DNA from 2 places in the Paenibacillus sp. 10L310 genome. Region 1 is predicted to be linked to the other one. Evidence: riboswitches for the same ligand, from Rfam matches in the RefSeq annotation. Region 1 holds a riboswitch; the other holds the start of a gene.
The links. Region 1 has a riboswitch for S-adenosylmethionine ahead of AC1DE7_RS16690 (methionine ABC transporter ATP-binding protein). Riboswitches for the same ligand answer to the same signal wherever they lie in the genome.
Positions count from the first base shown of each region.

Region 1 (4,740 bases):
GGAGAAATCCGGGGATAAAGGCGAAGCATATGCTTCCGATGTAGCTTTCTTTCAGAAAGCTTTTAGCTCCGCTTCTTCAGGCTATTTCTGTCCTCTCCGTTATTGTGTAGATGTTTCATTGAACTTATATAAAAGTATGACAGGTTCATGTTGTAAAAGGGTATACTAGATGAAACGCCATTTCTCTTGAAATAGGGAAATGGCGTTTGCGTTTGTGTGTTCAGGATTCTGTTTAAGACACAATTGAACTGGCATATCCCTCAATTACATATCCTCAATGACCTGCGGGTCATTATTTCACCAGACGTTAACATTTTGTCACAAAGCGCGACGTCAATGAACATTTTATCCGGTATAATGAATTTAGTTGTGAAATAAGTGTCAAAGTACCGAAACAAGCGGAGAATATTCTTCGCCATCTTAAACCAACAGCGGGTGAGAAAAAATTGAAACACTTAACTTTGTTTAAATGGTTAACCGTATTAACCTGTCTTGTCATGTTTCTGGCTACTTTTGGTGGAGGCATCGTAACCAAAACGGAATCAGGCCTTGGCTGCGGAACAGAATGGCCTTTATGTAACGGAAAACTCGTTCCCGCACATACTGTGGCTTCACTCATTGAATATTCCCATCGCGCTGTAAGTGCACTGGCTGGACTGTTGTCCATTGCCTCGTTTGTTGCTTTTCTGCGGTTTGGCAAATCACGCCGTGACCTGCAATTGTTTTCTTTCTTAACTCTGGTATTTGTTATCGTCCAGGGAATCATGGGGGCTTTTGCCGTTGTCTTCTCCCAATCTTCAGCAGTCATGGCACTGCATTTTGGTTTTGCACTGATCGCTTTTGCGAGTTCTCTAATGATGGCGCTGGGCATAAGGCAGGAGGCAAAAGATGGCGGATTGGAGCGCCTGAATAAATACCCTCGGGTTAGCAAAAAATTCAGGAATCTGGTCTGGTTCTCCACCATTTACACATATCTCGTGGTATACACAGGTGCATTTGTGAGTCACACGGATTCTGCCGGCGGATGTTCTGGATTTCCGCTTTGTAACGGTCAGATTATTCCTGAGCTTTCGGGTGGGGTAGCGGTTGCTTTTGCTCACCGTGCAGCAGCTGCGTCGCTCGTGATTGTTATCGCGATCCTGGGTCACTTCGCTTACCGTAATCATCCGGACAACAAGGAAATGCGTACTCTGGGTGTGGTATCCGTTGTTCTTATTCTCATGCAAGTAGTCATTGGTATTTTCATGATGGTGACAATGAACCGTCCGGAAGTATACATGTTCGTAGCTCTTGCTCATATGCTGGATATCGCCATATTGTTCGGAGTCTTAACGTATATGAGTTTCCTGGTGTACAAGCTACATCGCCCGGCTAATCGTTTTTAAATATGAAAGTCCACCATCCAGTGATGTACATCATTGGACAGGTGGACTTTGTTTGATGTCAGAGGGATCAGGGCAACCTATGGCAAGCAGCAATTACACGGAATGAATGATGCTTCGTTTACGGTGATGAATTCTTGTTGATTTGGAAAAGAGGAGGTTAGATATGCTGCGAACGTTGTTGGGGGAAAAGCCGCGTATAAACGAAGGTAAATTGAAAGCAGCGATGGACGCAATGGCGCATACGCTTGAGCTATTTCAACGACAAATGCATGTGGACCATGATCCCACGCATGACTATCGGAAACTGTATGTGTGGACTCAGGGACTCATCTCCTCACTGGATGAACTGGAGCAAAGCTGTTTCGCTGCTGCTCATTTTCGTAAAAAGGTCGTTGCAGGTTCAACGGATGATATGACGCCGACTGAAAAAGCCGAGTATGCACGTTATGTGTATTTCTACAAAGATGGCTTTATCCGCTGCTTTGCCATTCTGGATAAAGTCGGCACAGTATTAAATGAAATATTCCAGCTGAATACTTCCAATACCAAAGCGCATTTTTCTTATTTTACTGTGTTAAGGCAGTTCGACTATGCAAGGGAGCATCATGATCTTGCATTGCAATTAATACAGATCAAGGACTCTTATCGTGAACCGATGAGCAAGCTGCGCAAGCGACGTAATATGGAAATTCACTACATGAACTCAGAAATGCACGATGACCTGTGGCAGTTACACCAGACCTTGCAAGGTAAAGTGAAATTGGAGGATCTGAATCAGCATGTGCAGGAAATGCGTCAGGGCGTGGATATGGTCTGTGAAACGTTAACAGCCTCTTATAGTTATATCAATAAAATATGGAAAAGAAATAATTCCCTTTGACAAATCGGAATACTTGGAATATACTGAGTTTCAATCGAATGTTACATGGATATAACTGATATTTCGGAAGTTACGTTCACATTATAAAGCATAAACTACATGAACTTATAAAATCCTACAACAACATATTTCTTATCGAGAGCGGCGGAGGGACAGGCCCGATGAAGCCCGGCAACCGATTTGTAATGACATGATACATGTATCATTCGTTATAGATGTTAGGTGCTAATTCCTACAAAATGGTGCAAGACACGATTTTGGCAGATGAGAAGGTATATTCTTTCACGTGAAGAGCCCTCTTTGTATCTGCAAAGGGCTCTTTTTTTGTACTTTAGGGGGAGTTTTCCTTTAGATCGGGTAAAGATACATGTAGGTGGTTGGAAAGGGGCAAGTGCGATTGATTGAATTAAAAGGTTTAACGAAAACGTACGGCAAAGGAACAAAATCTACAACAGCGTTATCCGAGTTGAATTTGAGCATCCAAAAGGGCGAAATCTACGGAGTGATTGGCCATTCCGGAGCGGGCAAAAGCACATTGATTCGCTGTATTAATTTGCTGGAACGGCCTACGGAGGGTGAGGTATGGGTTGACGGAATTAACCTGACTGAACTGAGCAAAACCGAATTGCAGCAACAGAGACGCAAGATCGGAATGATTTTTCAACACTTTAATCTGTTATCCTCGGCAACGGTATATGACAATGTAGCTTTTCCACTAAAACTTGTGAATACACCCAAGGAAGTCATTGATCGCAAAGTGAAGGAAATGCTCGCACTGGTTGGTCTGGAGCACCATAGCAGCAAATATCCGGCTCAATTATCGGGTGGCCAAAAACAACGTGTAGGGATTGCGAGAGCACTTGCAAGTGACCCAAATGTTCTTCTCTGTGATGAGGCTACTTCGGCACTTGATCCGCAGACGACAAATTCAATCCTTAAGTTATTACTCGACATTAATGAAAAGTACAACCTTACGATTGTGCTGATCACACATGAGATGCATGTCATTCAGAACATCTGTGACAAGGTGGCTGTCATTCATCAAGGTGGCATTGTGGAACAAGGACCTGTTACAGACGTGTTCCTGAAGCCGCAGCATGCGATTACGCGGGACTTCATGATGCGTGACCATGAAGCTGGACTTGCTCTGGAAGAGACCGCTCTGGCAAATGCAGGCGTTGAATTGCAGGCAGGTGCTGCTTCCAAACTTGTGAAGATATCCTTTCTGGGTAACAAAACGTATGAAGCGATTTTGTCTAGAACGGTACGTAAAACAGGCGTGGATTTTGCCATCCTGCAAGGTACAATCTCTACGATCAAACAGGTTCCTTATGGGCAGCTGACCGTTCGGTTCGAGGGTGATTCAAATGCGATTGATCGGACGATATCAGAATTAACCGCTGAGGGACTTGATGTGGAGGTGCTTCGTTAGATGGATTTTTCAACCGTACGTTGGGAAGAGGTTGGTAAAGCTTCCATAGAGACACTGCAAATTTTGGGTGTATCAGGCTTGTTTACCGTTATCTTAGGTTTACCGCTCGGAGTACTGCTGTTCATGACAGCCCGATCTGCTTCGATTAAGTCACGGGCAGTGTACACTATACTATCCCTGATTGTGAATATTTTGCGCTCAGTCCCATTTATCATATTGATTGTTGCTCTTATTCCATTCACTCGTATACTCGTCGGTACAGCTACGGGGGTGCTCGGCGTTATACCTCCTTTGGTGATTTCAGCAGCTCCTTATTTTGCTCGTTTGGTGGAGACGACGTTGCGAGAAGTTGATCGTGGTGTCATTGAAGCGGCACAGTCGATGGGTGCATCGACCGGACAGATTGTAAGACGGGTGTTACTGCCTGAGGCACTGCCTGGACTGCTTGCTGGTATAACGATCACCATTGTTACGCTCGTCTCCTATACGGCGATGGCGGGCATGGTTGGCGGTGGAGGTCTGGGAACACTGGCAATCAACTATGGATACTTCCGTTATCAAAATGAAATTATGATCATATCCGTAGTGTCGATGATCATTCTAGTGCAAATTCTCCAGATGGCTGGAGATCGCTTGGTTACATTTTTCACCAGGAAATAACACATAGATAACATGATGGATATGCATTAATGCAGATGCCACATGACAAAATGATTAGAGAAGGGGTTTTACACATGAAAAAATGGTCTTTTGCTCTACTTAGTCTTATGTTGATTGCGGTTCTCGCAGCTTGCGGAAACAACAAGGACGCCGATAGCGGCGCAGACAATTCAGCAGGTGCACCTCGTACAGTTGAATTGAAAGTTGGAGCTTCACCTACACCACACGCAGAGATTCTGGAAAGCATCAAGCCTGAACTGGAAGCACAAGGTATCCGTCTGCAAGTCGTTACATTCAACGACTATGTTCAACCCAATCAGCAACTTGCTGACAAAAAATTGGATGCAAACTTCTTCCAGCACCAACCATATCTGGACACAGAG
Region 1 is NZ_JBFTKC010000007.1:7,640-12,379, forward strand. It holds gene AC1DE7_RS16680 (COX15/CtaA family protein) at 498-1,385, shown strand; gene AC1DE7_RS16685 (Cthe_2314 family HEPN domain-containing protein) at 1,549-2,265, shown strand; SAM riboswitch class I at 2,395-2,536, shown strand; gene AC1DE7_RS16690 (methionine ABC transporter ATP-binding protein) at 2,663-3,697, shown strand; gene AC1DE7_RS16695 (methionine ABC transporter permease) at 3,698-4,357, shown strand; gene AC1DE7_RS16700 (MetQ/NlpA family ABC transporter substrate-binding protein) at 4,432-4,740, shown strand, end outside.

Region 2 (4,740 bases), on a different contig from region 1:
GTACCCTGTCCGCTCCACGTCTTCGTCACTGCATCATACGTCTCACCTGAGTTCGGATACACAATAACAGGTTTGTCGCTAGCACTGCTGAGAATACCCACTGCTTCCGTCACCACTTCCATCGGAGCACAGTTCAGGCCAATCGCCGCAATCTGCGGCTCGGAGCCAAACGTCTGTGCACATACCTCAAGCGGTGTGCCCTCGCTGATGCTTGTCCCGTCTTTTAAAGAAAAAGATAACCAAGCATACGCATGAGGGAACTCCTTCAGTACATCAACCAGCACCTGTGCTTCCTGCAAGGAAGGAATCGTCTCAAACGCCAGAATATCAGCACCTGCTTCAAGCAGCACCGCCATACGCGGACGGTGAAATGCGACAAGCGTCTCATCCGACACGCCGTAATGACCCACATACTCAGAACCATCCGCCAGATAGGCGCCGTACGGTCCAACGGACCCGGCAATAATTGGACGTGAACGAAGACAGTCTTCTTTGCGATCCCCTGTACGATCTGTTAAATGCGCCTCATTCTCCACGTTCTCGGAACATACCGAAGGAGCTTCTACAAGCTGACTTATCGAGCTTTCTCTCCCTACTAAACTACTCTGCACTTCTGCCCACACGTCATCTCTCGCCTGTATAGCCAGTTCCACCGTCTTGCGGATCAGCTCCAGTGCTGCCTGTTCATCGATCCCTCTCTTGCGGAAACCATCTACCGTCGCCTGATAACTGGATGTAATTGCACAGTCGGCTCCTGCTCGAAAATAATCTGCATGGACCTGAACGATAACATCCGGATTCTCAAGCAACACACGAGCAGACCATAGTGGATCATCGAGATCACATCCATGCTGTTCGAGTTCCGTAGCCAACGCTCCATCCAGAATCATGACCGGATGTTCACGAAGGATCTGTTCTATGGGGTTAGTCTGTTGTTCTTGCGTCATGTACTTGTCCTCTTTTCTTATTCACACGTTCTGTCAGATAATAAGCAGCGTAACATACTGCGATAAACGGAACCCCACAATACAGCGCAATCCGCTGTGTCGGGTCAAAGGCAATACCTATGCATGAAGCCAGGCATAATATAAATGAAACAATTGGTACCACCGGATACAGTGGTGTGCGGTAGACCAGATCTTTGACCGCATGTCCTTCCCGGATATATTGTCTGCGGAACATGTATTGGGAAGCGCTGATGCTCATCCATACCGCAACGACAGCCAGACCTGAAATGGAAACCAGCGTAATATACACCGTACCTGGCGCAATGATGCTGGACAGCAAGGCCAGCGCACCACCCACCATACTAATCAGAAGTGCATTCAGCGGTACTCCGCTTTTGGTCAATTTGGCAAACCACGGAGAGATCGTTCTTTTGTCAGCCAGAGACCAGAGCATACGTGAAGATGCATACAGGCCTGAATTGGCAGCAGAGAGAATCGCCGTCAGAATAACAAAGTTCATAATGTCTGCTGCATAGGGTACACCCACCCGCTCCATTACCGCTACAAACGGACTTTCCAGTACACTGGCATCCGACATGGGCAGCAAGGCCGACAAGATAATAATCGTTCCGATGAAGAAAATAACCAAACGCCACAGCGTTGTATGAATAGCCTTTGGTATCGTCTTTTCCGGGTTCTCCGTCTCACCGGCGGCAATGCCGATTAACTCGGTGCCTGAGAAGGCAAAGTTTACAGCAAGCATGGTCATCAATATCGCTGTAGCCCCATGAGGGAACCACCCGGATGCGGTAATATTCGATAGAAATGGAGCCGGTTCAGAATCCGCCATGGGAATGAACCCAAACATGGCTGCGCCACCGATAATAATGAAGATTACGATAGTCACTACTTTTACAGATGAGAACCAGAACTCGGATTCCGCAAAAAATTTCACCGTTAGAGCGTTAAACAGAAAGATCATCAGTGCAAAAACCGCGCTCCATATCCATACGTTTACCGATGGGAACCAGCGCTGCATAAGCAATCCAGCGGCTGTGAATTCGGAGCCAAGCGCAACAGTCCAGGTTAACCAGTACAACCAAGCTACCGTGTAACCTGTTGCTGGTCCGATATATTTGGCTGCATAACTATGAAATGCTCCCGTCTCTGGCATATGAACAGACAGTTCACCAAGACAGAGCATCACCAGATATACAACGATGGCTCCAATCAGATAGGACAGAATGGTTCCCAGTGGTCCCGCCTGCTGAATGGTGTAACCTGAGCTGAGGAATAATCCCGTTCCAATGACTCCTCCGAGAGAGAGCATGACCACATGCCGTGCCTGCATTTTCCGCTGAAAATGCCCTTTGTCGTTGTTGTTCTCCATACCTGCTGCTCCCCTACTTCTTCATCCAGAAAAAACAAAAAAGACCCACTCTGCCTAAAGAGTGCGCCGTTACTGACAAATAAAAACAAACGCTCCTATCTATCAGGCTTTCACCCGCTGGAATTAGCACAGTATCCTTCAGATCTGTTGCTGAGGTTTCTAAGGGCCAGTCCCTCCACCTCTCTGGATAAGAAAATGATTTTTTACTAATATAGCGATCTATCATGAATGTGTCAACATTTAAATAATAAATGGCACACCTCGCTATTCGGTGGAAGACCCCGGATTGGTGATGGTGGTCTTTACCTCATAGGTGATCGGCACGGTGCTAAAAATTTTATCCCAATCGTCTTTGACTTTTTTCCATGTTTTAGGTTCTTTGATACGTAAGCTATCCCGAAAATCCGCAACATCTACTTTATAGGTATGCTGCAGTTTGTATAACAACTGTCGAATCTGTTGTTTGGCAAGTTCAGCAAATTCTTTTTCCAATTCACTGAGATATGCACCTTTTTCCTCTTCCTCGGGAGCACGCCAATCCTCCATCAACCAGCCTTCGGATTCAGTTTTCACATGGAATGAAATATCATCGCCAACCACTTTTGGAATTATTGTTGTTTTTTTCTTCTTCATTTCATATACAACAGTGAACCCCTCTTTATTGTATGTCTTCAAGATACCTCCTTTTTCTTTAGGTCTGAGCCAAGATAGCCCTTCTAGATCCGTTTGGCTGAGTTCCCCGATGAATTTGGTTGTTTTCCCATCAAAGATACTGGCACCGGAGAACTTGTCCTCTCCATTGAAGTTCAGTACATTCTGGAGCAAAAAGCTGGAACCGGATTGCATTTGTGCATCTAATTTGGAGAGTAGAACGGGGTCCAGGATTTTATTGGACAAGTATGAATTACCGGTAATACCTGTAAGATAAAATGCTGGAATCCGGGAAGGATCATCTGAAGTCAGTACATCAACAGCGCGATGATGGCTAATCAACACTAGACAGTTAGGACGAATATCGTTATCCCGAAGTACAAAATCCAGCAGCTGGTCCAGACCATACTTTTTGGCGATATCCTTGGACACAACGATAACCTTCAGATGATGTCCGATGAGCGGATGATCTCGTCTCAGTGCAAACTGACGAAAGATTTGCAGCAAGGAATCTCCGGTAAGCTGTTCATTGGAATAGGACGTTTTACCAGAAGCAGGCGAACCGGATTGTTGGCTCTTCTGACTGCTGGAATTACCGGGAGCAATCTGTACCGTGGCTGTCACATTGTTCTGCTTGGAATACCCTCCTCCCTGATTGGCGATGTTCTCCTCAAATTCAGTCTCTTTGCCGATATCGATCCCGAGACCAACGTAGACACTTAGATCCTCTATCTCTCGACTGCTCCAACATCCGGATATCGTTAAGAGAATGCATAATACAGTGGCTAAGCGTAACAACATGCGGAATGTAATCATGCATGCTTGCCTCCTTTTTTGCGAATCAGACTTAACAACAGTAGTACCAGAGGTAAAATGCCAAACAAAAATACGGACACATTGCCTAGCATATCTCCTAGTACGAAGGTATCATCCACTGTTTTGGGTATCATTGCTGTCAGATAAATGAACGGCAGCAGGCCGTACATGATGCCTTTGATTTTTTTGGAACGAAACAAATCACGAATACCCACCGAAGCGCAGTAATGTGTAATTGCTGTAGTCGAAAAGATTTGCATAATCCAGATGACCAGCAATAAGGATTCAAAACGCTCGAATATCAGACCCTGGATTTCGAAGCTTCTTACCAAATCCAGCGTTGGCCAGGTTCGAGTTTTGATGCCATCGAGCGATAAACTGCCTATAACCATCACCACCGTGATCAAGTAGATAATAGTGGATATGAGTATCCCCCAGGTCATCGCTTTATTGCTCTTCTTCGGATTTTTCATATAGGCAGTCATGATTAACATCACCTCATAGCCCGTATAAGATAATAGTGAAGGCTTCAACCCTTGGAAAACGGGCATAATCCCATCACCGAGGACGGGTCTCAGATTGCCAATCTCGAATAGCTGATTACTAAGCAAAATTTCAATCACAAATATAATAATCGTAATCGGAAGGATGATCTCAAACACACGTACGATAACGCCAAGCCCGCCTGAAATCATATATACACCGATCCACATGAAGACCATCACAATCGCCCAGGTGGGGGTGCGTTCGAGCAGATACATCCCAGTCACTTCAGCCATAACTCTGATTTCGAATGCGGCAATAACTATGAAATACATAATCATAGACAATCCCAGTATGTAAGCAATCCAGCTGCCCGTAATCTCACGGGTGAACTGGAAGACGGTTTTCTCCGGAAATCTGCGACACAGGGTAACCAGAATTATTCCCACACCT
Region 2 is NZ_JBFTKC010000008.1:192,263-197,002, forward strand. It holds gene mmuM (homocysteine S-methyltransferase) at 1-947, opposite strand, end outside; gene mmuP (S-methylmethionine permease) at 925-2,337, opposite strand; SAM riboswitch class I at 2,430-2,531, opposite strand; gene AC1DE7_RS18810 (Ger(x)C family spore germination protein) at 2,602-3,804, opposite strand; gene AC1DE7_RS18815 (spore germination protein) at 3,801-4,740, opposite strand, start outside.
Region 2: another riboswitch for S-adenosylmethionine. It lies ahead of mmuP (S-methylmethionine permease); the one in region 1 lies ahead of AC1DE7_RS16690 (methionine ABC transporter ATP-binding protein).